2 regions of the Streptacidiphilus sp. PAMC 29251 genome follow, and region 2 is predicted to be linked to the other one. Evidence: predicted binding sites of a transcription regulator. Region 2 holds the regulator's gene; the other holds the start of a gene.

Region 1 (15,002 bases), 830 kb from region 2:
GCTCGCGGCGCAGGACCGCGCCCTTCTCCCCGCTGGGGGCGGCATCGTACTCAGCGACGATCCGCAGCTTGTATTCCGCCGTGAACGTGCGCCGCTTCGGCCGCGGGGCCGGGTCGGGCTCGGGGGCTGTGCGTGAGGTGGTGGTATTGGAAGCCATGCCGGGAATCTCCTGTCTCGCCCATCCAGACTAACCCGGACGAACCGGACGTCTCAGTCGAGACTGTCAGAGAGGGCCCGCGACGTGGACCGCGCACTGGTCATCGCCCTGTCGGGCTTCACCGCCGGAGACACCGTGCGCTACTGCGAGTTGCTCCCGGCCCTGCGGGAACGCGGACTGAATACCGGACGCACCATCGAAGTCCTGAACCGGCTCGGCCTGTTCCAGGACGACAAGCCCACCGTCGCCCGATGGCTGGACCGCAAACTCCAGGGCGTCGCCCCCGGGATCCGCCACGATGCCGAGGACTGGGCACGCACCCTTCTCGACGGCGGACCGCGCAGCAGACCGCGGGGCCAGAGCACCGTCTGGCACTACCTCAGCAGCGTCGCACCCGTGCTCCTGGCATGGTCGAATGACCACGACCACCTGCGGGAAGTCACCCGCGAAGAGCTGCGAGCCGTCGCCGAAGCGCGCCAGGGCAGCGAACTCCACCACACACTCAGTTCGCTGCGGTCGCTGTTCCGGCACTGCAAAGCGACCGGGACCATCTTCCGCGATCCCACCGTCCGGATCCGCCGTGGACGCCGCAGTTACGCAGTGATCCTCCCCCTCGAGGCCGGCCAGATCCATCAGGCGGTAGCCGCCGCGACCACCCCCACCGCCAGGGTCGTGATCCTGCTGGCCGCCATCCACGCCGCCCGGTCCAAGACCATCGCCGAACTCCGCCTCGAGGACATCGACCTCGGCCAGCGCACACTCGTCCTCGCCGGACGCGCCCGCCCCCTGGACGATCCCACGCGCCAAGCAATCACCGACTGGCTCGACTGCCGCCGACAGCGATGGCCGAACACCGCCAACCCCCACCTGCTGATCAACCGGCGAACCGCCCTGGGGACCGAGCCGGTCGGCCGGCTCTGGCTCACCAACCCCCTCCGCCACCAGGTCGCCACCCTTGAACGACTCCGCATCGACCGCCAACTCGAAGAAGCCCTGACCCACGGCCCCGACCCGCTCCACCTCGCCGAGGTCTTCGGCATCGCCGAGATGACCGCGATCCGCTATGCCACCGCAGCCCGCCAGATCCTGGAGTCCTCCGCGGAAACCGACTCCTCAGCTTCCTCCCGAACCCACGGGTCCACCAACGACCAGCACACCAACAGACCCTCGGGTTCCCGCTGAGAACCCCTCAGTTCGCCGGAACCCACGGCGGAGTGATCGTCGCGTAGCGGTGGCGGCGTTTGAGTGCGAAGTCGTCGATGCCGATCACCCGCGGCACGCGCAGTGGAGCGATCGGCAGGCGCATGAGCTTGCGCAGGGCCGTCGAACGGGAGACGGCGAAGGCCAGGGAGCGGGAGAGGCGGGAACCCGCCCGGCCCGCTAACTCCTTGACCACAGAGCCGAGTTGTCTGTCAAGGCGGTGGGTGCGGCGCTGGTAGCGCTCCACGAGGCCGGGCACCTGCTCGCGGAATGTCTGCCGCGGGCATCCCAGAACCGGACAGACCAGACGCCGCAGCCGCACCGAGACGACAACCCGCCGCCCGTCCACCGGCACGTCCATCAGGGTCCGGCCGTGGAAGCCGTGCACCTTCGAGGTCAACGTCCCGCAGGCCGGACACGGCACCGGACCGCCCCGCGTCCGCGCCACGACCCGGATCACCTCGACTTCGTCCGCCACATCCTCCACGACCAGCGCAGACAACCCGGAAAAGACCATTGCCACAAGCGAGTTGACGTCAATCATGCCCAATCTTGGCACGCTGTCACTAATCGTCACCACCGATTACGGGCCAGAGCCTACTTATGTGTGCGCGGGACCGCCGCGCTCTACGCTGAACGGCATGGGGAATCTGCTGTCACTGAACGTCGGCCGGAGCCGCGCCACCGGCCACAGCGATGTCGGCGCCACCGCGATCGACAAGCGCCCGGTTCCTGGCCCGGTCAGGGTCACCGCCCCGGGGCCGCGCGGCAGCGGCGGCAGCGGCAGCGCGCTGGTCGGCGACGAGGTCTGCGACCAGCGGAACCACGGCGGCGACGACCAGGCGGTGTACGCCTACAGCCGCGAGGAGCTGGACGTCTGGGAGCGGGAGCTCGGCCGCGCGCTGCCCAACGGCGTCTTCGGCGAGAACCTGACCACGCTCGGGATCGACACCACCGACGCGCTGATCGGCGAGCGCTGGCAGGTCGGCGGGCAGCTGGTGCTGGAGGTCTGCGCGACCAGGATCCCCTGCCGGACCTTCGCCGGCTGGCTGGACCAGGCCCGCTGGATCAAGCACTTCACCCAGCGCGCGCTCCCCGGCGCCCATCTGCGGGTGATCACCCCGGGCGAGATCAGCGCGGGCGATGCGATCACCGTGCTCTCCCGTCCGGACCACGGCGTGACCAGCGGCATCGTCTTCCGCGCGCTGACCCTGGAGCCCGACCTGCTGCCGCTGCTGGTCCCGATCGAGACCCTCGGCGCCCACCAGCGCGCCCGCGCCCTCAAAAGGGTTCAGTAGGCAAACGCCAAGGGGCGCGAGGAACTGCGCTGCCAACCATGCACTCACGTGCACCAAGCAGCACAGCTCCTCGCGCCCCTACCAGGCGTCAGCGACTAGTGGCTGTGCCCGTGGCCACCGTGGCCGGCCGCAGCCTCTTCCTCGGCCGGCTTCTCGACGACCAGGGTCTCGGTCGTGAGCAACAGCGAAGCGATCGACGCGGCGTTCTGCAGCGCCGAGCGGGTGACCTTGACCGGGTCGATGACGCCGGCCTTGAGCAGGTCGCCGTACTCGCCGGTCGCGGCGTTGTAGCCCTGGCCCTCTTCGAGCTCCGACACCTTGCTGGTGATGACGTAGCCCTCGAGGCCCGCGTTCTGGGCGATCCAGCGCAGCGGCTCGACCAGCGCGCGGCGGACGACGGCGACACCGGTCGCCTCGTCGCCGACCAGGCCGAGGCTGCCGTCGAGCACCTTCTGGGCGTGCACGAGGGAGGCGCCGCCGCCGGCGACGATGCCCTCCTCGACCGCCGCGCGGGTCGCCGAGATGGCGTCCTCGAGACGGTGCTTCTTCTCCTTGAGCTCGACCTCGGTGGCAGCGCCGACCTTGATCACGCAGACCCCGCCGGCCAGCTTGGCCAGGCGCTCCTGCAGCTTCTCGCGGTCCCAGTCCGAGTCGGTGTTCTCGATCTCGGCCTTGATCTGCGCGACCCGGCCGGCCACCTCGGAGGAGTCACCGGCGCCGTCGACGACGGTGGTGTTGTCCTTGGAGACGGTGACCCGGCGGGCGGTGCCCAGCAGCTCCAGACCGGCCTGGTCGAGCTTGAGGCCGACCTCCTCGGCGATGACCGTGGCACCGGTGAGGGTGGCCAGGTCGCCGAGCATGGCCTTGCGGCGGTCGCCGAAGCCGGGGGCCTTCACCGCGACGGCGTTGAAGGTGCCGCGGATCTTGTTGACGACCAGGGTCGACAGCGCCTCGCCGTCGACGTCCTCGGCGATGATCAGCAGGGGCTTGCTGGCGCCGCCCTGGAGGATCTTCTCCAGCAGCGGGAGCAGGTCCTGGATCGAGGAGATCTTGCCCTGGTGGATCAGGATGTAGGGGTCCTCCAGGACCGCCTCCATCCGCTCCTGGTCGGTGACCATGTAGGGCGACAGGTAGCCCTTGTCGAACTGCATGCCCTCGGTGAACTCGAGCTCGAGGCCGAAGGTGTTGGACTCCTCGACGGTGATGACACCGTCCTTGCCGACCTTGTCCATCGCCTCGGCGATCAGGTCGCCGACCTGCTGGTCCTGGGCGGACAGACCGGCGACGGCAGCGATGTCCTCCTTGCCGTCGATCTCACGGGCGATCGAGAGCAGGTGGTCCGACACGGCCTTGACGGCGGCGTCGATGCCCTTCTTCAGCCCGGACGGACCGGCGCCGGCGGCGACGTTGCGCAGACCCTCGTTGACCAGGGCCTGGGCCAGCACGGTGGCGGTGGTGGTGCCGTCACCCGCGATGTCGTTGGTCTTGGTGGCGACCTCCTTGACCAGCTGCGCGCCAAGGTTCTCGTACGGGTCGTCGAGCTCCACCTCACGGGCGATGGTGACACCGTCGTTGGTGATGGTGGGAGCGCCGAACTTCTTGTCGATGACGACGTTGCGGCCCTTGGGGCCGAGCGTCACCTTCACGGTGTCGGCCAGCTTGTTGACGCCACGCTCGAGCGAGCGGCGGGCGTCCTCGTCGAACTTCAGGATCTTCGCCATGCTTAGGGTTTCCCTCTCAAACAACCGAGCCCGGGCACCCGGTCTCACTCAGTGAAGACTGGGGGCCCGGGCGGGGTCACGACTCTGCGGTCAGCGTCGTGGCTGCAAAACAGCCAGGTGGTACTTCTCGACTACTACTTCTCGACGATCGCGAGAACGTCGCGGGCCGAGAGGACGAGGTACTCCTCGCCGTTGTACTTGACCTCGGTGCCGCCGTACTTGCTGTACAGCACGATGTCGCCGACGGCGACGTCGAGCGGCAGGCGCTGGCCGTCCTCGAAGCGACCCGGGCCAACGGCCAGGACAACGCCCTCCTGGGGCTTCTCCTTCGCCGTGTCCGGAATGACCAGGCCAGAAGCCGTGGTCTTCTCGGCTTCGAGCGGCTGGACCACAATGCGGTCCTCGAGCGGCTTGATGGCAACCTTGGAGCTGGTGGTCGTCACGTTCCGACCTCCCCCTTCGGAGATCACGGGGTGATTCATGTCTTGGGTCGCGAAGAGTGTGGTGCGAAACCGTCGTCGCGGTGCCGGAATCGCCCCTTCGCGGGGTTAGCGCTCTCACAAGGAGAGTGCCAACGACGACACTAGGCCGCCGTTAGCACTCAGTCAACCAGAGTGCCAACGACGCGCTTACGGGATGATGTCCGGGTGGAGACCGAATCGTTCCTGGCCCTGCTCACCGACGAGGGCCAGACCCTGCTGGCACAGCTGCGCGACCACGCCCCGGGGCAGGAGCTGGCGGTGGCGACCAGGCTGCGGCGTTCGCACCCGGCGGAACTGGTGTCGGCCGCGATCGGCCAGGCCCGGCTGCGGCAGCGGGCGGTGGCCAAGTTCGGCGCGGCCGACGCGGGGCGGATGTACTTCACCCCGGACGGGGTGGAACAAGCCACCCGAAAGAGTGTCGCCGAGTGGCGCGCGCAGCGGTTCAAGAGCCTGGGCGTGGCCCGGCTGGCCGACCTCTGCTCGGGCGTGGGCGGCGACGCGGTCGCGCTGGCCCGGGCCGGCATCCAGGTCCTCGCCGTCGACCGGGATCCGCTGACCTGCGCCGTCGCCGAGGCCAACGCGGCGGCGCTGGGCCTGGACGGACTGATCGAGCAGCGCTGCGGCGACGTCGCCGAGGTGGCCCTGGACGGGTACGACGCGGTCTTCGTGGACCCGGCCCGGCGCGGGGGCCGCGGCAGGATCTTCGATCCTGAGTCGTATTCGCCGCCGCTGAGCTGGGCGGTCGCCGCCGCCCGGCAGGCGCCGTTCGCGGCGCTCAAGGTGGCCCCGGGCATCCCGCACACCGCCGTTCCCGAGGGCGCGGAGGCCGAGTGGGTCTCCGACGGCGGGGACGTCAAGGAGGCGGTGCTCTGGTTCGGCACCGACCCGGCCGTGGAGCAGCCCCATCGCGCCACCCTGCTCCCCTCCGGCGCGACCCTCGCCGGCGGCCGGCTCCCCGACCCCGAGCCGGGGCCGGTCCTCAGCTACCTCTACGAGCCGGACGGCGCGGTGATCCGGGCCCATCTGGTCGCCGAGGTGGCCCGGGAACTGGACGCGACGCTGATCGACCCGACCATCGCCTACCTGACCGCCGACACCCTGCGAGCGACCCCGTTCGCGACGGCGTACGCCATCAGCGATGTGCTTCCGTTCGGGCTGAAGAAGCTCAAGGCGCTGCTCCGCGAACGCGGTGTCGGCACCGTCGTCATCAAGAAGCGGGGCTCGGCGGTGGAGCCGGAGGACCTCCGCCGCAGGCTCAAGCCGCAGGGCCCGCACTCCTGCACGGTCTTCCTGACCCGGGTCGCCGGCGCCCCGATGATGCTGCTGGGGCAGCCCGCTGACTGAGCGGCAGCTGGACCACGGCCGAGCTACGGCCGCTGGATGTAGTCGTCCAGGCGGGCGACGGTGAAGCCCTGCTCCTCGATCCGCTTGACCATGTTGGCGAACATCTTGGTCATGCTCTCGCCCTTGAGCTCGGACGGGCCGCGGAAGTGGGCCAGGATGATGTCGCCGTCGTGCAGCTTGTGCACCGCCGTCTGGTACTGGAAACCGGTGATCTGCATGGTCTCCTTCCAGTAGACGATGGCCCGCGGACCGCAGGCCTGGACCGCGGTGTTGAGGCTGTCGGTGTGGGCGCCGGCGCCGTACGGGGGGCGGAACAGGAACGGCGCGGTGCCGTACTGGGTGGTGAGGATCTTCTGGTCGCCGCAGACCTCCTCCTTCTGCCGGGCCTCGGAGATGGTGTTCATCGCCGGGTGGTGCAGGGTGTGGTTCTGGATGCTGTTGCCCAGGGCCTGCAACGGCTTGAAGTAGCCGTAGTCGTTCTTGATGGTGTCGTTCATCAGGAACATCGTGAAAGGGATCTTCAGGTCCCGCATCATCTGGACGAACCTGGGGTCCTTCTCCGCGCCGTCGTCCAGGGTGATGAAGACGACCTTCTGCGTGGTCGGGATGCTGTCGAGGACCGGCACCTTCCCGGTCTTCGTCAGCTTGACCGGGCGGTCGGCGGGCGGGGCCGGGGTCGGCAGCAGCGGTTTGAGGCCCCACTTCTTCCACAGCGCGGCGGAGACCGCGGCCGAGTCGGAGGAGGGCGCGCCGGCCGAGGGGGCGACCGTCCCGGCGCTCGACAGCGGGCTCACCGACGGCGCAGGTGTCGACGCGGAGTCACCACCGCCACCGCTGCAGCCGGTGGCCAGTGCCGTCAGGGAGAGAGCCCCCGCCGCCAGTGCGAGGGCCCTGCTGTTCCGCATCACCGTGCTGTGCTCCCTGCGTCCGACCAGCCCCGTTGTCTGCACAGCAGGACGCTATCGGCTCCCAGGCAGTTCCCAGTCGGTAGTCAGGTAAGGATTATTCAGAGAGCCGGTGCAGCTCGTCGTGGGTGGCGGGGACGTGAGTCTCGGTGACAGGCAGTGACGAGTCGGCTGAGAGGTCGAACGAGGACGGGGTGCGGTTGCGCCAGACCATCTCCGAGCCCAGGGCCGCCACCATGGCCCCGTTGTCCGTGCACAGCTTCATCCGGGGCACCCGCAGCTCGATCCCGGCCCGCTCGCAGCGCTCCAGCGCCATGGCCCGCAGCCGCGAGTTGGCGGCGACCCCGCCGCCGATCATCAGATGGTCCACCCCGTGGTCCTTGCAGGCGCGGACCGCCTTCCGGGTAAGAATGTCGGTGACGGCCTCCTGGAAGGACGCGGCCACGTCCCGGACCGGGACCTCCTCGCCCGCGCGCCGCTTGGCCTCGATCCAGCGGGCCACCGCCGTCTTCAGGCCGGAGAAGGAGAAGTCGTAGGCCGCGTCGCGCGGCCCGCTGAGCCCGCGCGGGAACGTGATCGCCTCGGGGTCGCCCTCGGCGGCGTAGCGGTCGATCACCGGGCCGCCGGGGAAGCCCAGGCCGAGTACCCGGGCCACCTTGTCGAAGGCCTCCCCCGCCGCGTCGTCGATGGTCGCGCCGAGCGAGCGGACGTCGCTGGTGATGTCGGAGGTGAGCAGCAGCGAGGAGTGCCCGCCGGAGACCAGCAGCGCCATCGTCGGCTCGGGCAGCCGGCCGTGCTCCAGCTGGTCCACGCAGATGTGCGAGGCCAGGTGGTTCACCCCGTAGAGCGGCTTGCCGAGGGCGTAGGCGTAGGCCTTGGCGGCGGAGACGCCGACCAGCAGCGCCCCGGCCAGACCCGGGCCCGCGGTGACGGCGATGCCGTCCAGGTCGCTGGCCTTGATCCCGGCCTCGTCCAGGGCCCGCTGCACGGTCGGGACCATCGCCTCCAGGTGCGCCCGGCTGGCGATCTCGGGCACCACCCCGCCGAACCGGCTGTGCTCCTCCACGCTGGTGGCGACGGCGTCGGCGAGCAGGGTGGTGCCCCGGACGATCCCGACGCCGGTCTCGTCGCAGGAGGTCTCGATGCCGAGGACCAGCGGTTCGTCAGCCATCGTGGCTCAGTGCTCCTACGTCGTTCTTCGCCGAGGGGGTCGGCGAGGGGGTGGGGAGGGTGAGGTCGTCCAGCCGCATGACCAGGGCGTCGACCCCGGAGGGCTGGTAGTAGTTGCGGCGGATGCCGATCGACGCGAAGCCGAAGCGCTCGTAGAGCCGCTGGGCGCGCGGGTTGTCCACCCGCACCTCCAGCAGCAGCTCCTCGCAGCCGGCCGCGGCGGCCTGCTCGATCAGCACGGTCAGCAGCCGGGCGCCGAGGCCGGTGCCCCAGTGCGGCTGCGCCACCGCGATGGTCTGCACGTCCCCGCTGCCGGCCACCGCCATCAGGCCCGCGTAGCCGACGATGGTGCCCGCGGCGTCCTCGGCGACGGTGTACCAGCGGGTGGCCCGGGGGTGCCGGGTGTCGGCGAGCTCGGACCAGAACATGCCGGTGGACCAGGCGTCCTCGGGGAACAGCTCGCGTTCGAGCTGGAGCACCGGGGCGATGTCCCACCAGCGCATCTCCCGCAGCGTGGTCGTCTGCGGGGTCGTCGCGGTCATGCCGGCAGGACCGTCTTGTAGTTCTTGGGCACCTCGGCGTCCGGGCGGCGCAGGTACAGCGGCGTGGGCGCCGGCAGCGGGCGGCCCGCCGCCAGCTCGCCGGCGGCGTACGCCGCCAGCGCGGCGGCCGACTGGTGCGCGGGCATGCCGGGGACGAGGCGGCCGAACACCTCCGGGTACAGCTCCGCGCCCGCGCCCACCGCGGGGACGGCCCCGAGGCGCTCGGCGAGGTCGGCCGGGCGGTCCACGGCCGGTCCCTCCACCCTGGCGCCCTCGGCGTCGTAGGAGGCCCAGTAGACCTCCTTGCGGCGCGCGTCGGTGGCGGCGGTGAAGGCGCCCGTCAGCCCGGCCGCACGAGCCGCGTGGGCGATCCCGTCCAGGGTGCAGGCCCCGTGCACCGGGATGCCGAGCGCATGGCCGAGCGCGGCGGCGGTGACCAGACCCACCCGCAGCCCGGTGTAGGGGCCGGGACCCGTTCCGACGACGATCGCGCCCAGCTGCTCCTTGCCCACCCCGGCGGCGCGCAGCACCCGGTCGATGGTGGGAAGCAGCAGCTCACCGTGGCGGCGGCCGTCGACCTGGTCGGCGGCGGCGAGGGTCGCTCCGCTCCCGGTGTCGTGGACGGCGGCGGTGACGGCGGGGGTCGCGGTGTCGAACGCAAGCAGAAGCACCCCACCAGGTTAGACGGATACCGGGGTGAGGATGAGAAGCTGGGCTTTTGTAAGAGTTTCCGGCACATGGGGAGAGTCGTGGCAAGGATCGGTTCCGGCACCGTCGTCACCGGGTTGACGGGGTTGGCGCTCGCGCTTGTCACGCTGCTGGCGCTGCAGGCGAAGAGCTCCGCGCACGAGACCCCGGTGGCCGGCGGCGGCAAGCCGGGAGCGTCGCCGACCGCCACGGCGGGCCCGTCCGGCCGTCCCAGCGCCTCGCCCAAGCCGGTCGCGGTCCCGGCGCACTCGGGCACCGGCAAGCGGATCGTCTACTCGCTGGGGGCGAACCGGGTCTGGCTGGTCGACCCCGCCAAGCCGGCCGTCGACCGCACCTTCACGGTGCAGCCGAGCACGGTCGACCCGCTGGTGGGCAACTACAGCGTCTACCGGACCACGGCCACCCCGTACCAGGGCTCGGACGGGGTCAACGTCAAGAACGGCGTGCTCTTCGCGCAGCACGGTTCGACGGTGATCGGCTTCAGCTCGGCCGTGGACGGCACCACCCCGACGCCGGACCCCAACAAGAAGACCGGCGGCATCAGGGAGACCCTGGGCGACGGCCAGGCCCTGTTCGACTTCGCCCCGAACGGGACGAAGGTCGTCGTCGTCGCCTGAGTCAGGCCGCTGCGGCCCGGCGCTGATGCCCGGATGACGGCTGCTCCGCGGCCTCCCGCTGCGGCTCGGCGGTCTCGGGCCCGCTCGGCGGGGTGCTCAGCGCGGTGGCCGAGCGGGTGGCGGCGAGCAGCGCGGCCACGCTGACGGACCGTTCCCCTGGGTGGGTGGTCGTGTCGGACATGTCGCCTCCCGTGGCTCCGCCGCGCAGCGCGTTCCTGTGAGGAACATCTTCCCGACAGCGCGTCGGAATAACAACCGGTGCCGACCAACTCTCTCGGCGGCCCCTCCCTCCCCGTCCTCCTCAGAGGCGGGACCAGTCGACGGCTGACCAGCGGTCGCCCAGGCCGGTGAGGGTGACCAGCCGCTCGTCCGGGCCGTCCTCGATCGACAGGTCGTCCCCGCCGAGGGCGCGGGCGATGCGTACCTCCAGCCGGGAGTCGGCCAGCTCCTCGACCTTGCCCTCGCCCCACTCCACCACCACCACCGAGTCGGACAGCGCCACGTCCAGGTCCAGGTCCTCCATCTGGTCGAGGCCGCCGCCGAGGCGGTAGGCGTCGACGTGGACCAGGGCCGGGCCGCCGGTCAGCGAGGGGTGCACCCGGGCGATGACAAAGGTCGGCGAGGTGACCGCGCCGCGGACGCCGAGGCCCTCACCGAGGCCCCGGGTGAGGGTGGTCTTGCCCGCGCCCAGCTCGCCGGAGAGCAGCACCAGGTCGCCCGGGCGCAGCAGCCCGGCCAGGCTGCGGCCGAGGTCCTGCATGGCTGCGGGGTCGGGAACGGTGGCGGTGGTGGTGTTGCCCATGGTCCTGCGGCTGCCTTTCCTGGTTCCGGTGCTGCTTGCTTCTCAGAGCTTCAGATTCAGAGCGTCAGATCAGAGCCGGCGGTGCGACGCCGGCCTCCGGCAGGCCCAGTGCCAGATCGCGGACGGCCTGCGGCAGCGGCGCGCCGGTGCGCCGCGCGGCCTGTTCCAGCAGCAGCGCCAGCTGGGTGTTGACCAGGTCGGGCCGCTCCAGCAGGACCAGGTGGCCGGCGTCCTGGACGATCACCAGCTCGGCGTCCGGCAGCTCGGCGGCGATGGCCTCGCTGTGGGCGGCCGGGGTGAGCAGGTCGCGGGTGCCGGCCAGGACCAGGGTGGGTATGCCGCGGAAGGCGGCCAGCGCGGCCTTCTTCTCGTGCAGGTCGAAGGCGGGGAAGAACTCGGCGACCACGTCGATCGGGGTGGCCTCCAGCATCCGCTGGGCGAAGCGCTCGACCGCCGGGTCCACGTCCTCGGTGCCGAAGGAGAACTTGCGGTAGAGCACCGAGGTCAGGTCGCTGCCGAGGCGGCGGCTGCGTTCCACCAGGTCGCGCTGCCGGCCCAGGGCCTTGAGCACGCCGGGGGCGAGCCGGTGCAGCACCTTGGCCCCGTAGCCGGGCAGGCCGAGGGTGACCCCGGACCAGCCGCCGGAGGTGGTGCTGATCAGGGCGACGGCGGCCACCCGGTCGGCGAACAGCTCGGGGTGCTGCTCGGCGAGGGCCATCACGGTCATGCCGCCCATGGAGTGGCCGATCAGGACCAGCGGCCCGGTCGGGGCGACCGCGTCGATCACGGCCTTGAGGTCGCCGCCGAGCTGGTCGATCGCGGCGGGCTGCCCGGCCAGGTGGCTGCGGCTGCGCTCGGAGCGGCCGTGGCTGCGCTGGTCCCAGAAGACCAGCCGCAGGCCCTCCCGGAAGGCCGCCCGCTGGAAGTGCCAGGAGTCCTGGTTGAGGCAGTAGCCGTGGCAGAAGACCACGGTCAGCGGCGGGGTGGGGGCCATCCCGAGCCAGCTGCCGACGCCCGACAGGACGCCGCCGAGCGGGCCGCCGCCGGTCGCCTGGACCCCGCCCGCGGGCCGGAACCGGCCGAGCCAGCCCTTGCGCCCGCCCGTCCCGTTGGCAGCACCGGCGCCGTTCGCAGCCGTAGCACTGCCGTTGGCGGCGTCGTTGCTGGTCACCATGGGTGCCTCGGCGCCCGGGCCGGGCCAGCCGCCGCCGTCCAGCTCCACGTACAGCTCGGTGCCGTCGGGTGCGGCGACGGTCTGCGGGCGGCCGCGCAGCGAGCCGAAGGGGGTGGCCGCGTCCACCTCGATGCCGGCCCGGCGGCGCATGTCCCGGCCGAGGGCGAGCCGCTCCACGGCGACCCCGGCCGCGGCGCCCGCGGCGACCACGCCGACGGTCAACCCGACCAGGCCGGCCCGGCGCCAGCGCCCGGCCGCCACGTCGCCCACCACGGACCCCGCTGCCGCCGCCACCTGTCGGCCGGCCTCGGCCGCTGCCGCTCCGGCGACGGCGGAGATGCTCTCCTCGCCGCTCATCCGCTCCCCCTGACGTCCGTCCCGGCCCCCGTGTACCGGCGAGGGACTCTTGCCCCGATCCTGGTGACAATCTCGTAGGAGATCGTCCCGGTCGCGCGGGCCCAGTCCTCGGCGGTGGGCTCACCGCGGTCGCCCGGGCCGAACAGCACGGCCAGGTCGCCGACCTCGGCCAGGTCGCCGCCCAGGTCCACCACGAACTGGTCCATGGCGACCCGTCCGGCGATGGTGTGCCACTTGCCGCCGATCCACAGCGGCCCGGTGCCGCTGGCGTGCCGGGGGACGCCGTCGGCGTAACCGATCGGGACCAGCGCCAGCGTGGTCTCGCCCTGGGTGGTGTAGCTGTGGCCGTAGCTGACGCCGTGTCCGGCCGGCACCCGCTTCACCTGGGCCAGCCGGGCCTGAAGGGTCATCACCGGGCGCAGCCCGAAGTCCTCGGGCCCGCCGACCTCGGGCACCGGGGAGAGCCCGTACTGGGCCAGCCCGGCCCGGACCAGGTCGAAGTGGGTCTCCGGCATCAGCAGGGTGGCCGGGGAGTTGGCGAGGTGCCGCACCTCGGGCCGCAGGCCGGCCGCGTCGGCGACGGCCAGGGCCTCGTGGAAGGCCGCGAGCTGGGCGGCGTTGGCGGGGTGGCCCGGCTCGTCGGCGCAGGCGAAGTGGGACCACACCCCGGCCACGGTGAGCAGCCCCTCGGCCTCGGCCGCGCGGGCGGCGGCCACCAGCGCGGGCCAGTCGTGCGGCTGGGCGCCGTTGCGGCCCAGGCCGGTGTCCGCCTTGAGGTGGATCCTGGCCGGACGCCCTGTGGCCCGGACCGCGTCCAGGACGTGCCGCAGCGCCCACTCGCCGCTGACCGAGATGTCCAGCTCGGCGGTGACGGCCTGCTCCCAGGGCCCGGCGGGCGTCCACAGCCAGCAGAGCACCCGGGCCAGGGCCGGGGTGATCCCGGCCGCGCGCAGCCCCAGCGCCTCCTCGGGCGTGGCGGTGCCGAGCCAGGTCGCCCCGGCGTCGAGGGCCGCCAGGGCGCAGGGCACCATGCCGTGGCCGTAGGCGTCGGCCTTGACCACGGACATGACCGCGGCCGACCCGGTACGGGCGCGGAGGGCACGGATGTTCCCTCGCAGCGCGGCCAGGTCGATCACGGCTTCGGCACGCATCGCAGTTTCCATTGCCGGTGATTCTCCCAGACCGAGGGGGCTGCCCGGCGAGCGCGGCCGATCAGGTGCCGGGCTTGCGCCCGAAGATCTTGACCGGGTCGTGCAGCTTGAGGATGCTCCAGGCCTTCTTGGCGTCCCAGGTGTTCATGTTGACGCAGCCGTGCGAGCCCGGCGGGGTGGACATCGGCTCATTGAGGCCGTGCAGCGCCTCGCCGCCGGAGAAGAACTCGCTGTAGGGCATGGCCACGTTGTAGAGCGTGGACCAGTGGTTGATCTGACGGCTGTAGATGTGCCAGAGGCCGGTCCTGGTGGCGTAGCCGCGGCGGCCGGTGCGGACCTGCACCGGGCCGAAGACCACCTTCTTGCCGACCTGGATCCACATCCGCTGGTGGGTCAGGTCGACGCAGGCGATCCGGCCCAGGTTGGTCGGGCAGAGCCCGGCGGCGTTGGGCCCGGCGGCCTTCGCCACCGCGGCCTTCGCCACCGCGGCCGTCGCCGCCACGGCCTTCGGCGCGGCGGCCTGCTGTGACACGGCCTGCTGCACCACAGCCCGCTGCATCACGAACTTCTGCGGCGCGGCGGCCTGCGCGTCGGTCGCCCCGACACACGCCGTCGCGACGATCCCGGCCCCGGCAAGCAGCGCCCCGGTCCGCTTGGTCAGTTTCAACTGGCCCTCACCCTCTGTCCGTTCCATCAGCACTCTTACCTATGAGAGGCCGTGGTCAAGCCCCGCGGTTGCACACGTCCCAGCAGATTCTCAGCTGTCGCTCAACCGAACGGACAGTACGGTTCAGCGGGCCCCGGCCACATCGCGCCACGCCGCCGGAAGCGCCGCCGCGACCTCCGACGCGGTGATCGGAGCGCCGGCGGCGGCCCCGCTCGCGGTCCGTCCGGCGAGCCCGTGCAGATAGGCCGCCACCGAGCCCGCGTCCAGCGGGGCGAGGCCTGCCGCCAGCAGCGATCCGGCCAGCCCGGACAGCACGTCGCCGCTGCCCGCGGTGGCCAGCCAGGGCGTCCCGGTCCGGTTCACCCGCACCGCCGCGGCCGGGTCGGGTCCGGCCACCAGCGTGGTCGAGCCCTTGAGCAGCACGGTGCAGCCGTACAGCTCGGCCAGCTGCCGGGCGTACCGCAGCCGGGCCGCCTCGACCTGCTCCCGGGTGGCCTGCACGCCCGCCCCGGCCAGCAGCGCCACCGCCTCGCCCGCGTGCGGGGTCAGCAGCAGGTCGGCCCGGGGCGCCGGCCCGCGCCGGGCCAGCAGCCGCAGCCCGTCGGCATCCACCAGCAGCGGGACGCCGGCGTCCAGGGCCTCGTCCAGGGTCCGCCGCGCGTCCTCGCCCTCGGACAGGCCGGGGCCGACCACCCAGGCCTGGACCC
Region 2 (15,002 bases):
GAGTGAGTCCCCGGCGCCGAGAACGGTCACCATCGGGTGGTTCTCCGGAACGATGATCTTTGCCTGGGCCTGCGCGGGCACCTGCTGGGCGCGTGGTTTCGTTGATGTCATGGGTCGGCGCTGTGGCCTGCCTCTTCCCAATCACTGTCGGGTCCGTGGTGTGACTAAGGGTACGACGGACGGTAGGGCTGGAATGCATGATGCTCCGCCTGTGCCGGGCGTGGCGCCAGTCGTTTTATGGGTCCGGTTACCCACGGTTCGGCACCGGCACCCGGATCAGGTCCTCGGCGAGCACGATCTCGCCGTCGAAGAACCGCCGGGCCTCGGCCAGATGCCCCTTGGTGTCGGGGTAGCGCTGGGAGAAGTGGGTCAGCACCAGCCGGCGCACCCCGGCCTCGGCCGCGGTCCGGGCCGCCTCGGCCGCGGTGAGATGCCCGTGGTCGCGGGCCAGCTGGGCGTCCGCCTCCAGGAAGGTGGCCTCGATCACCAGCAGGTCCACCCCTTCGGCCAACCGGGCCACGCCCTCGCAGAGCCTGGTGTCCATGACGAAGGCCGCGCTCTGGCCCGGGCGCGGCTCGCTGACCTGCTCCAAAGTGACCGTGGAGCCGTCCGCCAGGGTCACCGCGCCCTCGCGCTGCAGTCGGCCGACGGCTGGCCCGGCCAGGCCGTGGGCGGCCAGCCGCTCGGGCAGGATCCGGCGGCCGTCCGGCTCGGTCAGCCGGTAGCCGAAGGACTCGACCGGGTGCGAGAGCCCCACCGCCTCCAGCGTGAAGGGGGCGCCCGGGGCCTTGAGCTCACCCGGCTCGGTGATCGGCTCCGGGCACAGTTCCACCGTCTCGTGGAAGGCGCTGGCGTGCCGCAGCCGGTCGAAGAAGTGCTGGCCGGAGGCCGGGTAGTAGGCGCTCACCGGGTGCGGCGCCCGGTCCAGGTTGAGCCGCTGGATGATGCCGGGCAGCCCCAGGCAGTGGTCGCCGTGGAAGTGGGTGACGCAGATCCTGGTGATCGTGGAGGCACTCACCCCGGCCCGCAGCAGCTGCCGCTGGGTGCCCTCGCCGGGGTCGAACAGCAGGCCCTCGCCGTCCCAGAGCAGCAGGTAGCCGTTGTGGTTGCGGTTCCGGGTCGGCACCTGGCTCGCCGTCCCGAGCACCACCAGTTCGCGTGGCACGACCGGGTCAGACCAGCTTCTCGCGGAGGCCGTCCCCGCCGCCGAGGACATGGACGTGCGCGTGGAACACGGTCTGGCCGGCCCCGGCCCCGGTGTTGAAGATCAGCCGGTAGCCGGCCCCGCCGACCGACTCGGCCACCTTCTCGTCCTCGGCCACACGTCCGGCCTCGGCCAGCAGCGCACCGGCCAGGGCCGGGTCGGCGTCGGCGAGGGCGACCGCGTTGGGGTGGTGCGCCTTGGGGACGACCAGCACATGGGTCGGCGCCTGCGGGGCGATGTCGCGGAAGGCGAGGGTGGTCGGGGTCTCCCTGACCACGGTCGCCGGGATCTCCCCCGCCACGATCCTGCAGAACAGGCAGTCCGCCTGCGGCTCTCCCGCCACGTCGTCAGCTCCTTCTGGTTCCAGCCCCGATGGCCCGGCTGCCTCGGCCGCTCCAGCCGCATCGTACCCGCGGCCGGAGCGGCAGCCGGGCACTCCTACAGCGCCGGGATGCTCGGCGGGGTGACCGCCGGGGTCTCCGCGAGGGCGGCCAGGGCGATCCGGATCGCCTCGTCCAGCTGCGGGTCCCGCCCGGCGGCCCAGTCCTGCGGGGTGCAGACGACCTCGACGTCGGGGTCGACGCCGTGGTTCTCCAGGTTCCAGCCGTAGCCCTCCATCCAGGTCGAGTAGCGGGGCTGGGTGACCCTGGTGCCGTCGACCAGGCCGTAGCGGCCGTCGATGCCGACCACCCCGCCCCAGGTCCTGACGCCGACCACGGGGCCGAGCTTCAGCGCCTGGAAGGCGGCGTTGACGATGTCGCCGTCCGAGCCGGAGAACTCGTCCGCGACCGAGACCAGCGGGCCGCGCGGGGCGATCTCCGGGTAGGTGTGCGGGGTGAGGTCGCGGACCACGCCCCAGCCGATGACCCGGCGGTTCAGCTTCTCGATGATCAGCTGCGAGGTGTGGCCGCCGCGGTTCTCCCTGACGTCCACCACCAGGCCGTCCCTGGCCATCTCGGTGCGCAGGTCGCGGTGCACCTGGGCCCAGCCGTTGGCCACCATGTCCGGAACGTGCAGGTAGCCGAGCGCCCCGGCGGACCGCTCGTGCACGTAGGCGCGGCGGTCGGCGACCCAGGCGTGGTAGCGCAGCGCCTCCTCGTCGGCGAGCGGAACCACGACCACGGAGCGGGTGCTGCCGGCCTCGGCGGCGTCCCCCTCGGCATTGGTCGGAGTGGCCGAGCCGATGGTCAGCTCGACCGGCTTGCCGGCCGTGCCGACCAGCAGCGGTCCGGGACCTGACACGGTGTCGACCGGGCGGCCGTCCACCTCCAGGATCGACTCCCCGGCCCGGACGCTGACGCCGGGGGCGCCCAGCGGGGAGCGGGCCGCCGGGTCCGAGGACTCGCCGGGCAGCACCCTGGTCACGCGCCAGACCCCGGCCGGGTCCCTGGCCAGGTCCGCGCCCAGCATGCCCTGGCGGCGGTTTCCGGCGACGCCGTGCCCGCGCGGGGTCACATAGGCGTGCGAGGTGCCGGGCTCGCCCTGGAGCTCCCAGAGCAGGTCCACCAGGTCGCTGTGGCTGCCGACCCGCTCCACCAGCGGGCGGTAGCGGGCCTGCACGGCCGGCCAGTCCAGGCCGCCCATGTCGATCCGCCAGAAGTTGTCCCGCATCAGCCGGGCGGTCTCGTCGAACATCTGCCGCCACTCGGCGGCGGGGTCGATGGTGACCCGGATCCGGGAGAGGTCCACGGTGACGGCGTCGTCCCGCTCGTCCTTGCCGACCCTGCGGTCGGCGGGGACGATCCGCAGCTCGCCGTGGTCCACCACGGCCAGCCGGGAGCCGTCGCCGGAGATCTCGAACCCGTCCAGCTCGTCGACCAGGGTCTCGGCCCGGCGGGTGGCGAAGTCGAAGCGCTGCAGACTGCTGCGCTCGGCCTCGTCCTCGGGAGTGGCCTTGCTGGTGCCCAGCTCACCGGCGAGCGGGTGCTCCAGCCAGACCACCCCGCCCTTGACCGCGCGCAGCCGGCTGTAGCTGCCGCTGGGCACCGGGAAGGGCACGATCCGGTCGGCCAGGCCCTCCAGGTCCAGCCGGGTCACCGCGGGGGCCTCCTCGGCCCCGTCAGCGGCCCCGCTGTCGGTGCCGGCCTCGTCGCCCTCGGCGCCGGTCGCCGCGGCGGCGTCCTTGCCGTCCTTGCCCTCCGCCTCGTCGCCGCCCTTGCCCAGGGCGCGGCCCTGCGGCTGCGGGCCGAACGGGGAGAGCGTGTCCGCGGCCAGGGTCAGCAGATAGGGGCGGCAGGCGACCGGGAAGGACAGGTCGAAGACATGGGCGTCGTAGACCGGGTCGAAGTCGCGCATCGACAGGAAGGCGAGGTGCTTGCCGTCGGTGGTGAAGGCCGGCGCGTAGTCGGTGAAGCGCGGCGGCGTCAGCTCGGTGACCGTGCCGTCCGCCAGTTTGGCCATCCGCAGCTGGCGCGGCACCTCCTCGACGCCCAGCGCGTGCGACCAGACCAGCCACTGCGAGTCCGGGGAGAAGGCGAGGTCGGTGGCGTGCGAGCTGGTGCCGCGGTCGATCTGGCGGACCGTGCCGTCGGCGACCTGGACCAGCAGCACCAGGCCGTCCCGGTTGGCGACGGCCAGCTGCTTCCCGTCCGGGGAGGCAGCCAGCTCCTCGACCCGGCCGAGCTGTCCGTGCGCGATCCGGCGGCCGTCGGAGAGCTCCAGGCCGTCCTCGCCCCCGGCGTCGGAGACCCAGGCCGACGCACCGTCAGGAAGCGCCTGCGGCAGCCGGTTGCGCACCCCCGGCACGGCCGAGAGGGTGCGCGCGGGGCCGTCCCGGTGGGTGACCCGGTGGATGGTGCCGCGGACCTCGACCACGCTGGAGCGGGCCTCCGCGTCCGGGGCGACCCGGCCGAGGTGCCGGCCCGCCGCGACCGGGAACGGCTGGCGGTCGACCCGGGGGCCGCCCAGCCTGATCTCCAGGCGGCGCGGCTCGGCCCCGGCCAGGTCGTCGACCAGGAAGAGGTCGCCGCCGCTGTGGTAGACCACCCGGGCGCCGTCGGTGGCGGCGTTGCGGGCGTAGAACTCATGGTCGCTGTGCCGACGCAGGTCGGAGCCGTCCGGCAGGCTGGACCAGAGCTGCCCGATCCCGTCGTGGTCACTCAGGAACGCAACTCGGTCTCCGACCCACATCGGCGATTCGATGTTGCCGTCGACCTCGGCGTGCAGCCGGGCGAAGTCACCCTCGACCCCGATCCACAGCTTGCCCGCCGTACCGCCCCGATAGCGCTTCCAGTGGGCCGGCTCGCGGCCCATCCCGGCCGAGGAGAGCAGCACCCGCCCCGCGCCGCCGGCCGGCTCCTGGGCCACCCCGCCGATCCGTCCGTACGGGAGCTGCCGGGCCGGGCCGCCGTCCAGCGGCACCGCGAAGGCCCACGGGTGCGCCCGGGACATCCGGCCGACCGAGCTGCGGGCGAGGATCTCGCCCTCGGCCGTCCAGCCCAGCACCGCCGTCTGCGCGCTGCCCCAGAACGTCAGCCGCCGGGCCGGACCGCCGTCGACCGGGGCGACATGCACCTCGGGCGCACCGTCGCGGGTCGAGGTCCAGGCGAGCAGGGTTCCGTCGGGCGAGATCCGGGGGCGGGTCACCGGCACCTGGTCGGCGCTCACCCGCCAGGCCCGGCCACCCGCGAGGGGGGCCAGCCAGACGTCGTCCTCGGCCACAAAGGTGACCAGGTCAGCATGGATATGGGGGAACCGGAGATAGCTGTCGGCTTCAGTCACGCGGCCACCCTAGCCGCCACCACTCTCCGTGCGACAGAAGATTCAGCTCGCAGCGGACCGACCCGGACGATCAGCGCAGGCGGCTCGGACGATCAGCCGCAGCCGCTCGGACGATCAGCCCCAGCGTCCGGTGCGCCCGAGCAGCAGGGCTCCGGCGGCGACCCCCGCCGTGGAGGTCCGCAGCACCGTGGACCCGAGCCGGTACGGGGCGGCGCCCGCCTCGGCGAAGCGCGCCAGCTCGTCCGGGGAGACCCCGCCCTCGGGGCCGACCACCAGCACCAGCTCGCCCCGGGCCGGCAGCCCGGCCGAGGCCAGCGGCAGCGAGCCCTCCTCGTGCAGCACCGCGCCCAGCGCGGCGCCGGCGAGCAGCTCGGCCACCTGCCGGGTGCTCATCGGGTCCCGGACCACCGGGAAGCGCAGCCGGCGGGACTGCTTGCCGGCCTCACGGGCGGTGGCCCGCCACTTCCCCAGGGCCTTGAGGCCCCGGTCGCCCTTCCACTGGGTGATGCAGCGCGAGGCCGCCCAGGGGACCACCTCGTCCACGCCGACCTCGGTCATCAGCTCGACCGCGAGCTCGCCCCGGTCGCCCTTGGGCAGCGCCTGCACCACCACCACCCGCAGCGCGGGCTCGGGTTCGGCCAGCAGCCCGGAGACCTGAACCTCCAGCGCCTCCTTGCCGAGCACGGCGGCGACCGAGCCGGACACCCCCTGGCCCGCGCCGTCGGTCAGCACCAGCTGCTCGCCGACGGCCAGCCGCCGCACCGCGACCGCGTGCCGGCCCTCCGCGCCGTCCAGCCGGACCACCGAGCCCACCGGGCCCAGCTGCGAGGTCTCCACCACGAACACGGGGGCTGTCACGACGTACGTTCCTGTCCTTGCTGTTCCTGGGAGCCGTGCGGCTCAGGCGCGGCCGTTGAAGGCGTCCTTCAGCCGGGAGAAGAGGCCCTGCTGGCCCGGCTCGAAGGTGCCCTTGGGGCGCTCCTCGCCGCGCAGCGCGGCGAGCCGCCGCAGCAGGTCCTCCTGCTCCGGGTCGAGCTTGCCGGGGGTCTGCACCTCGACGTGCACTATCAGGTCGCCGCGGCCGCCGCCGCGCAGGTGGGTGATGCCGCGCCCGTGCAGCGGGATGGACTGCCCGGACTGGGTGCCGGGGCGGACGTCGATCTCCACCTGGCCGTCCAGGGTCTCCAGCGGGACCTTGGTGCCCAGCGCCGCCGCCGTCATCGGCAGCGTCACGGTGCAGTGCAGGTCGTCGCCGCGGCGCTGGAAGATCTTGTGCGCGTTCTCGGCGATCTCGACGTAGAGGTCGCCGGCCGGGCCGCCGCCGGGGCCGACCTCGCCCTCGCCGGCCAGCTGGATCCTGGTGCCGTTGTCGACACCGGCCGGGATCTTCACGGTCAGCGTGCGGCGGGCGCGGACCCGGCCGTCGCCGGCGCACTCGGGGCAGGGGGTGGGCACGACGGTGCCGAAGCCCTGGCACTGCGGGCAGGGGCGGGAGGTCATAACCTGGCCCAGGAAGGACCGGGTGACCTGCGACACCTCGCCGCGACCGCGACACATGTCACAGGTCTGGGCGGAGGTGCCGGGGGCCGCGCCCTCGCCGTTGCAGGTGGTGCAGACCACGGCGGTGTCGACCTGGATGTCCTTGGTGGTGCCGAACGCGGCCTCTTCGAGGTCGAGGTCGATCCGGATCATCGCGTCCTGGCCGCGCCTGGTCCGCGACCGCGGTCCGCGCTGCGCGCCGCCGGCCGCGCCGAAGAAGGCGTCCATGATGTCGCTGAAGCCGAAGCCCGCGCCCGCGCCGAAGCCGCCGGGGCCCGCGCCGCCGCCGTTCGCCGACAGGGGATCCCCGCCCAGGTCGTAGACCTGCCGCTTGTTGGGGTCCGAGAGGACCTCGTAGGCGGCGTTGATCTCCTTGAACCGCTCCTGGGTCTTCGGGTCGGGATTGACGTCAGGATGGAGTTCGCGCGCCAGTCGGCGGAACGCCTTCTTGATCTCGTCCTGACCGGCGTCACGCCGGACGCCGAGTACCGCGTAGTAGTCCGTGGCCACCAAAATGCTCCGCTTGTTCTATTCGCGCCGACGTTCCCGACACCGCTGTAAGGCTATGACGCAGCCAGGATCTGACCGACGTACCGTGCAACCGCCCGGACGGCACCCATGGTTCCCGGGTAGTCCATCCTCGTCGGCCCGAGCACACCCAGTTTGGCGACGGTCTCGTCGCCCGAACCGTAGCCCACCGACACGACCGACGTGGAATTGAGCCCTTCGTAGGCGTTCTCGTGACCGATACGGACCATCATGCCCGCGTCGGCGGTCTCCCCGAGCAGCTTCAGCAGGACCACCTGCTCCTCCAACGCCTCCAGCACGGGGGCGATGGTGAGCGGGAAGTCGTGCGGGAAGCGGGTGAGGTTGGCGGAGCCGCCGATGACGATCCGCTCCTCGGTCTGCTCGGCCAGCGCCTCGAACAGCGCGGTGAGCACGGCCGTGACCGCGCCCCGCTCCTCGCGTTCGAACGCCTCGGGCAGATCCTGCAGCAGGGTCGGCACCTCGGCGAAGCGCTGGCCCGCGGCCCTGGTGTTCAGCCGGCTGCGCAGATCGGCGAGGACCGTCTCACCGACCGCGCCGGGGCAGTCGATCAGCCGCTGCTCCACCCGGCCGGTGTCGGTGATCAGCACCAGCATCACCCGGGTCGGCGTCAGCGCCACCAGTTCCACATGGCGCACCGTCGATCGGGACAGCGAGGGGTACTGCACCACGGCGACCTGCCGGGTCAGCTGCGCCAGCAGCCGCACCGTACGGGCCACCACGTCGTCCAGGTCCACCGCGTGGTCCAGGAAGCTGCCGATGGCCCGGCGCTCGGGCGCGGACAGCGGCTTCACCTCGGTCAGCCGGTCGACGAACAGCCGGTAGCCCTTGTCGGTGGGCACCCGTCCGGCGCTGGTGTGCGGCTGGTGGATGTAGCCCTCGTCCTCGAGTGTCGCCATGTCGTTGCGCACCGTGGCCGGCGACACGCCGAGGTTGTGGCGTTCCACCAGGGCCTTGGAGCCGACCGGCTCCTCGGTCCCGACGTAGTCCTGGACGATGGCACGCAGAACCGCCAGCTTGCGGTCGTCGAGCTTGCGCTCCTCATGCACGGGCCACGCACCTCCTGTCCTCGGACACCGGCTGTCCTGTGGAGACTGGCACTCTGGCCGAACGAGTGCCAACGCCTGTTCGGCCAGTGTAAGGCGCGAGGGTAGGCCACCGGAACGCCCGCGCCCTCCCATACGTACCTGTTGGTAGGCCCTACAGGGCAGAATTGCAGCACAGGTCCATCTTGAGGAGTGGCTACATGCCCAGAACACGCTTTGCACCCGACCGCGGACTGACCAGCCGGATGCTGCTGACGATGTTCCTCATCGGGCTGCTGTATGTCGTCTTCGTCGGCGCCCTGCTGGTCTTCCTCAAGGGAGCCTGGCTGATCATCGTGATCATCGCCGGCGGCCTGTTCATCGCCCAGTTCTGGTTCAGCGACCGGATCGCCTCCTTCAGCATGGGCGCCCGCGAGGTCAGCGCCCAGGACTACCCGGAGCTGCACGGCACGGTCGACCGGCTCTGCGCCCTGGCCGACATGAAGAAGCCCAAGGTCGCCGTCGCCCAGAGCGACATCCCCAATGCCTTCGCCACCGGCCGCAACGAGAAGAACGCCGTGGTCTGCGTCACCACCGGGCTGCTCCGCCGGCTGGAGCCGGAGGAGCTGGAGGGCGTGCTCGCCCACGAGATGTCGCACGTGGCCCACAAGGACGTGATGGTGATGACCATCGCCGGCTTCCTCGGCGTGCTGACCGGCATCCTGACCAGGGTCGGCCTGCAGGCCGGGCTGTTCGGCGGCTTCAGCAGCCGGGACAACCGGGACGGCGACAACACCGGCATGGTGCTGCTGATCGTGATCGGGGTCAGCGCCGTGGCCTACAGCATCAGCTTCCTGCTGACCCGGCTGCTCTCCCGCTACCGCGAGCTCTCCGCCGACCGCGCCGCCGCGCTGCTGACCGGGCGCCCCTCGGCGCTGGCCTCCGCGCTCACCAAGGTCAGCGGGGAGATGGCGGCCATCCCCACCGAGGACCTGCGCCGCGCGCAGCCCTTCAACGCGTTCTACTTCGCCCCGGCGGTCTCCGCCCGCAAGGCGGCCAGCCAGGCCTTCTCCACCCACCCCTCGCTGCAGCAGCGGCTGGAGCAGCTGGGCCGGATCTCCGCCGAGCTGGGCCGTCCGTAGTCCTTCGCTGTATCCATCACCTCCCGTGTTTTCCGTCACCTCCCGAGGAGTGAACCCGTGGGCTTCCTGGACACGCTGCTGGGCCGTACCAAGCCGGTGAAACCGGACCTCGACCAGCTGTTCGGCCTGCCCTCGGCGGCGATCACGCTGGAGGCGGCCGCCGACTTCCGGCCGACCGGGGTCGGCTCGGTCTGCTTCTCCGCCGTCGAGGGCGGCGCCTTCGCCCAGGTCCAGCAGGAGGTCCAGGCGCTGCTGGACGCCGACACCGGGCGCGGGGGCGTGCCGATCGAGTCCACCCAGGACTCCTACGGCTACACCTGGCTGACCGCCCGGCAGAGCCCGGACGACATCGTCTCCCTGGTCAACGACGTGCACGCGGTGAACTCGGCGCTGGAGAGCACCGGCTTCGGGCCGCAGCTGCTCTGCTCCCTGGTCAACTTCACCGACAGCAGGCACCGCTCGCTGGCGCTGGTCTACCTCTACAAGCGCGGCACCTTCTACCCCTTCGCCCCGGCCGCGGGCGGCGGCGAGAAGCGGGACAACTCGCTGGAGCTGCAGATCAAGGCGATGCTCGGGAACGACCTGCGGGTCGAGCAGGACCTGACCCGCTGGTTCCCGGTCTGGGGAGCGCCCGGCCTGTGACCCGTAGCTACGGCCCCGACCTGACGCCCCCGTGGAAGCGCTCGGTCCCGGCCCCCGAGGTGCCGGCCGAGCGGGATCTGGTGGTGGAGGAGGTCGTCACCGGCTTCTGCGGCGCGGTGGTGCGCTGCGAGAAGACCGCCGAGGGCTTCACCGTCACCCTGGAGGACCGGCACCGCAAGCACCGGGTCTTCCCGCTCACCCCGAGCGGCTTCCTGCTGGAGGGGCGTCCGGTGACCCTGGTCCGCCCCGGCTCGGTCGCCCCGCCGGTCCCGGTCGCCCCGGCCCGCACCGCCTCCGGCTCGGTCGCGGTGCGGGGGGTGCGGGCCCGGGTGGCGCTGCCCAGCCGGATCTACGTCGAGGGCCGGCACGACGCCGAGCTGGTCGAACGGGTCTGGGGCGACGACCTGCGGATCGAGGGCGTGGTGGTCGAGTACCTGGAGGGGGTGGACGACCTGCCCGCGATCGTCGCCGAGTTCCGCCCCGAGCCGGGGCGGCGGCTGGGGGTGCTGGTGGACCACCTGGTCCCGAACTCCAAGGAGTCCAGGATCGCCGCCCAGGTCAGCGGGGCGGACGTGCTGGTGGTGGGGCACCCCTTCATCGACATCTGGGCCGCGGTGAAGCCCTCCTCGGTGGGCATCGCGGCCTGGCCGGAGGTCCCGCGCGGCGAGGAGTGGAAGGAGGGGGTCTGCCGCCGGCTGGGCTGGCCGGTGAACACCCCGGCGGCCTGGAAGCGGATCCTGGCCTCGGTGGACTCCTTCAAGGACCTGGACCCCTCGCTGCTGGGCCGGGTCGAGGAACTGATCGACTTCGTCACCAGCTGACGGAAATCAGTCGACCAGGTCCCGGACCACCGCGTCGGCCAGCAGCCGTCCGCGCAGGGTCAGCACGGCCCGGCCCTCGGCATAGGGCGCCGGGTCGAGCAGACCGTCCGCCAGGGCCTGGTCGGCGGCCTTGCGGCCGGCCTCGTGCAGCAGCTCCAGCGGGCAGCCGTCGGCGAGGCGCAGTTCCAGCAGGATCCGCTCCACCCGGCGGTCCTCGTCCGCCAGGCGCTCGCGCCCGTGCGCCGGGGTGCGGCCCTCGGCGAGCGCCTGCGCGTACGCCGCCGGGTGCTTGACGTTCCACCACCGCACGCCCCCGACATGGCTGTGCGCGCCGGGGCCCGCGCCCCACCAGTCCGCGCCGGTCCAGTACAGCTCGTTGTGGCGGCAGCGGGCGGCCGGTCCGGTGGCCCAGTTGGACACCTCGTACCAGTGCAGCCCGGCCGCGCTGAGCAGCTCCTCGGCGATCAGGTAGCGGTCGGCGTGGACGTCGTCGTCGGTCATCGGGATCTCGCCGCGGCGGATCCTGGCGGCGAGCTTGGTGCCCTCCTCGACGATCAGCGCATACGCGGAGACATGGTCGGGCTCGGCGCCGAGGGCCGCCTCCAGCGAGGCGCGCCAGTCCTCGTCGCTCTCCCCCGGGGTGCCGTAGATCAGATCCAGGTTGATGTGCTCGAAGCCGGCCGCGCGGGCCTCCGCGACGCAGGCCTCGGGCCGTCCCGGGGTGTGCCGGCGGTCCAGCAGCTGCAGCACGTGCGGGCGGGCGCTCTGCATGCCGAAGCTGAGCCGGTTGAAGCCGCCCTCGCGCAGCTCCGCCAGGTAGGCCGGGTCGACCGACTCCGGGTTGGCCTCGGTGGTCACCTCGGCCCCGTCCGCGAGCCCGAACTCCTCCCGGATCGCGGCCAGCATCCGGACCAGGTCCCGGGCCGGCAGCAGGGTGGGCGTGCCGCCGCCGAGGAAGACGGTCTGCACCGGCAGCTCGGCCTCCCCCAGCACCCGGCGGGCGTGCCGGATCTCGGCGACCAGGTTGTCGGCGTAGGTGTCCTGGGAGGCCACCGCGCCGGACGAGCGCAGCTCGGTGGCGGTGTAGGTGTTGAAGTCGCAGTAGCCGCAGCGGGTGGCGCAGTACGGCACATGGACGTAGAAGCCGAAGGGCCGCTGCCCCAGCTCGCTGAGCGCGGACGCGGGCAGGGCCCCGTCGGTGGGGACGGCTTCACCGTCGGGAAGTGCGGAGGGCATGGGCCCATTGTCCGGCATTGCGCGGGCAGGGAACTCCCGAACGTTGGGTTGATGGGTTTGATCGGTGTCGGAGGGGGCGCGGGGATGGGTCAGCAGACTGCAAGCGAGGTCGCGGCGGGGGACGCCGGCACCGGGCGGACGGAGAAGCCGCGGCGGCCGCTGTGGAAGGAGCTGCCGCTGCTGGTGCTGTTCGCGCTGGTGCTGGCGCTGGTGGTGAAGACCTTCTTCGTGCAGGCCTTCTCGATCCCCTCGGACTCGATGAACAACACCCTGATGAAGAACGACCGGGTGCTGGTCGACAAGTTCAGCCCCTGGTTCGGGGCCCAGCCGCAGCGCGGCGACGTGGTGGTCTTCCACGACCCGGGCAACTGGCTGTCCAACGCCGACCTGCCGCCGCGGAGCAGCAGCGCCACCGTGCGGAACATCCAGTCGGCGCTGAGCGACATCGGGCTGCTGCCCTCGGCGACCGAGAAGGACCTGATCAAGCGGGTGATCGCGGTCGGCGGCGACACCGTGGTCTGCAACGCGGGCGCGCCGGTCTCGGTGGACGGGGTGAAGCTGCAGGAGCCGTACGTCTTCCCGGGGGCCACCCCCTGCGACGACTACTCGGTCGGCACGGTGACGGTGCCCAAGGGCTACCTCTGGGTGATGGGCGACCACCGCAACGACTCCGAGGACTCCCGCTACCAGCGGCTGCACAACAACGGCGGCGGCTACGTCCCGGTCGGCGACGTGGTCGGCCGGGCCTTTGTGGTGGCCTGGCCGGTCAGCCACTGGGCCACCCTGCCGATCCCCTCCACGTTTGACCAGGCCGGTCTCTCCCAGCCGGCCGGCAGCCCGGCCCCCTTCGCCTTCGGCGGCCTGGTGGCGCTGCTGGCGGCGGTGCCGCTGACGGTGTGGTGGCGCAGGCGGCGGCACCGCCGGGCAGCGACCGCCGCCCGGCGGTGAGACCTGTGTAGGGAGAGACCCGCGGAGCAGGAAGCGGTTCAGGCCTCGTTGGCGCCCGCGTACATGGCCTCGATCGCGGCGGCGTTCTCGCGCTCCACGACCGGGCGCTTGACCTTGAGGCTGGGGGTCAGCTCGCCGTGCTCGATGTCCAGGTCGCGGGGCAGCACGGTGAACTTCTTGACGGTCTGCCAGCGCTGCAGGTCGCCGTTGAGCCGCTGGACGAAGCCGTCCACCAGCGTGTGCACCTCGGCCGAGGAGCAGACCTCCGCGTAGGACTTCCCGGCCAGGCCGTGGGCGCCGGCCCACTGCATGATGGTGGGCTCGTCCAGGGTGATCAGCGCGGAGCAGTAGTTGCGGCCGTTGCCGATCACCAGGATGTTGCTGACGAAGGGGCAGACCGCCTTGAACCGGCCCTCGACCTCGCTGGGCGCGACGTACTTGCCGCCCGAGGTCTTGAACATGTCCTTCTTGCGGTCGGTGATCTTGACGAAGCCGTCCTTGTCGATCTCGCCGATGTCGCCGGTGTGGAACCAGCCGTCGCTCTCCAGCACCTCGGCGGTCTTCTCCGGCTGGTTGTGGTAGCCGCGCATCACGGCCGGGCCGCGCAGCAGCACCTCGCCGTCCTCGGCGATCCTGACCTCGGTGCCGGGCAGGGGGGTGCCGACGGTGCCGATCCGGTAGCCCTCGCCGGGGTTGACCGTGGATCCGGCGCTGGTCTCGGTCAGCCCGTAGCCCTCCAGGATGTGCACGCCCGCGCCGGAGAAGAAGAAGCCGATCTCCGGGGCCAGCGCGGCGCTGCCGGAGACGCAGGCGCGCATCCGGCCGCCGAAGGCCGCGCGGATCTTGGTGTAGACCAGCTTGTCGGCGATCGCGTGCTGGGCGCGCAGCCCGAACGGGACGGTCCTGACCCCGGTCGCGATCTGGGACTCCTGACCGGTGCGGGCGTAGTCGCGGGCCACCTTGGCGGCCCAGAGGAAGATCTTGTACTTGGCCCCGCCCTCGGCCCTGGCCTTGCCGGCGATGCCGTTGTAGACCTTCTCGAACACCCGCGGCGCGGAGGCCATGTAGGTCGGCTTCACCACCGGGAGGTTGTGGATGATCCGGTCCACCCGGCCGTCGACCGCGGTGATCGAGCCCAGCTGGATCTGACCCGAGGTCAGCGTCTTGCCGAAGACGTGCGACAGCGGCAGCCACAGGTACTGCACGTCGTCGGCGCTGAGCAGCCCGGTGCTGGACTGGGCGGCGGCCTGGTAGGCCCAGCAGTCGTGGACCAGCCGGACGCCCTTGGGCCGGCCCGTGGTGCCGGAGGTGTAGATCAGGGTGGCCAGCTGCTCGCGGTCGATGGCGGCGACGGCGGTGGTGACCGCGTCCGGGTGCTCCTTGAGGTACGCGGCGCCGCGCTCCTCCAGCTCGGCCAGCGACATCACCTCGACCCCCTCGGGCGGCTCGGCGCCCTCGGCCGGCTTGCTGCCGTCGATGGTGATGACGTGCCTGAGCTCGGGCAGGTGGCCGCACTCGCCGAGGATCTTGGCGAGCTGCTTGCCGTCCTCGGCGATGATCGCCCGGCTGCCGGAGTCGTCCAGGATGAAGGAGGTCTCGTCGGCGTTGGTGCTGGGGTAGACGGCGGTGACCGCCGCGCCGGTACACATGATGCCCAGGTCGGCCAGGATCCACTCGATCCTGGTGGAGCAGGAGATCGCCACCCGCTCCTCGGGCTGGATGCCCAGGGCCATCAGGCCGCCGGCGATGGCGTACACCCGTTCTGCGGCCTGCCCCCAGGTGAGCGAGCGCCACTGCTCGGCGCCGGGCGCGCCGTCCGCGGCGTGCTCGTCCACCGGGACCGGGTAGCGGTACGCCTCGCGGTCGGGCGTCTCCGCGACCCGGGAGAGGAACAGCTGCGCCACCGAGGCGGGACGGCTGTCGATCAGCGGTGCTGCGGAATTCACGGCTACCTCCGGGGCCCGGATTCAGGGGCCGAGACGTTTGTTAACTCACGAGTAACTAGCTGGCAACGATCAGATTAGGACGTTCGGGCGGCGAGCGTAAGAGGGGTGTTTCCGCCCCGGGCCAAAATACCTTGCCGGTCGGCAGGTAAGTTGCCTACGATGACCGTCCTGAAGCGATGCCCTCCCCGGTTCGCGCAAAACCGAGTACGGTGTACGCAGATATGCTGAGCAGA

The links. The regulator HrcA, encoded in region 2, represses chaperone genes, less so after heat shock. The targets are predictions, from matches to a motif close to TTNGCACTCNGNNNNNCNGAGTGCNAA.
Region 1: a site for HrcA is predicted at 4,971-4,997, ahead of groES (co-chaperone GroES). Genes of this name have one in related genera too.

Annotation. Positions count from the first base shown of each region.
Region 1 covers NZ_CM135725.2:4,263,315-4,278,316, forward strand. The annotation lists gene ACXKR8_RS19935 (transposase) at 1-157, opposite strand, end outside; gene ACXKR8_RS19940 (hypothetical protein) at 242-1,339, shown strand; partial or broken gene ACXKR8_RS19945 (transposase family protein) at 1,374-1,901, opposite strand; gene ACXKR8_RS19950 (MOSC domain-containing protein) at 1,999-2,655, shown strand; gene groL (chaperonin GroEL) at 2,751-4,376, opposite strand; gene groES (co-chaperone GroES) at 4,511-4,819, opposite strand; gene ACXKR8_RS19965 (class I SAM-dependent methyltransferase) at 5,024-6,202, shown strand; gene ACXKR8_RS19970 (polysaccharide deacetylase family protein) at 6,226-7,107, opposite strand; gene tsaD (tRNA (adenosine(37)-N6)-threonylcarbamoyltransferase complex transferase subunit TsaD) at 7,205-8,278, opposite strand; gene rimI (ribosomal protein S18-alanine N-acetyltransferase) at 8,271-8,819, opposite strand; gene tsaB (tRNA (adenosine(37)-N6)-threonylcarbamoyltransferase complex dimerization subunit type 1 TsaB) at 8,816-9,490, opposite strand; gene ACXKR8_RS19990 (hypothetical protein) at 9,569-10,144, shown strand; gene ACXKR8_RS19995 (hypothetical protein) at 10,146-10,325, opposite strand; gene tsaE (tRNA (adenosine(37)-N6)-threonylcarbamoyltransferase complex ATPase subunit type 1 TsaE) at 10,446-10,946, opposite strand; gene ACXKR8_RS20005 (alpha/beta fold hydrolase) at 11,011-12,477, opposite strand; gene alr (alanine racemase) at 12,474-13,628, opposite strand; gene ACXKR8_RS20015 (L,D-transpeptidase) at 13,690-14,322, opposite strand; gene ACXKR8_RS20020 (NAD(P)H-hydrate dehydratase) at 14,419-15,002, opposite strand, start outside.
Region 2 covers NZ_CM135725.2:3,438,164-3,453,165, forward strand. The annotation lists partial or broken gene ACXKR8_RS16120 (PhoH family protein) at 1-111, opposite strand, end outside; gene ACXKR8_RS16125 (ribonuclease Z) at 248-1,165, opposite strand; gene ACXKR8_RS16130 (HIT domain-containing protein) at 1,173-1,547, opposite strand; gene ACXKR8_RS16135 (S41 family peptidase) at 1,643-4,924, opposite strand; gene ACXKR8_RS16140 (16S rRNA (uracil(1498)-N(3))-methyltransferase) at 5,039-5,782, opposite strand; gene dnaJ (molecular chaperone DnaJ) at 5,825-6,973, opposite strand; gene hrcA (heat-inducible transcriptional repressor HrcA) at 7,027-8,058, opposite strand; gene htpX (zinc metalloprotease HtpX) at 8,256-9,176, shown strand; gene pspAB (PspA-associated protein PspAB) at 9,234-9,818, shown strand; gene ACXKR8_RS16165 (DUF3097 domain-containing protein) at 9,815-10,639, shown strand; gene hemW (radical SAM family heme chaperone HemW) at 10,646-11,875, opposite strand; gene lepB (signal peptidase I) at 11,960-12,823, shown strand; gene ACXKR8_RS16180 (AMP-dependent synthetase/ligase) at 12,862-14,769, opposite strand.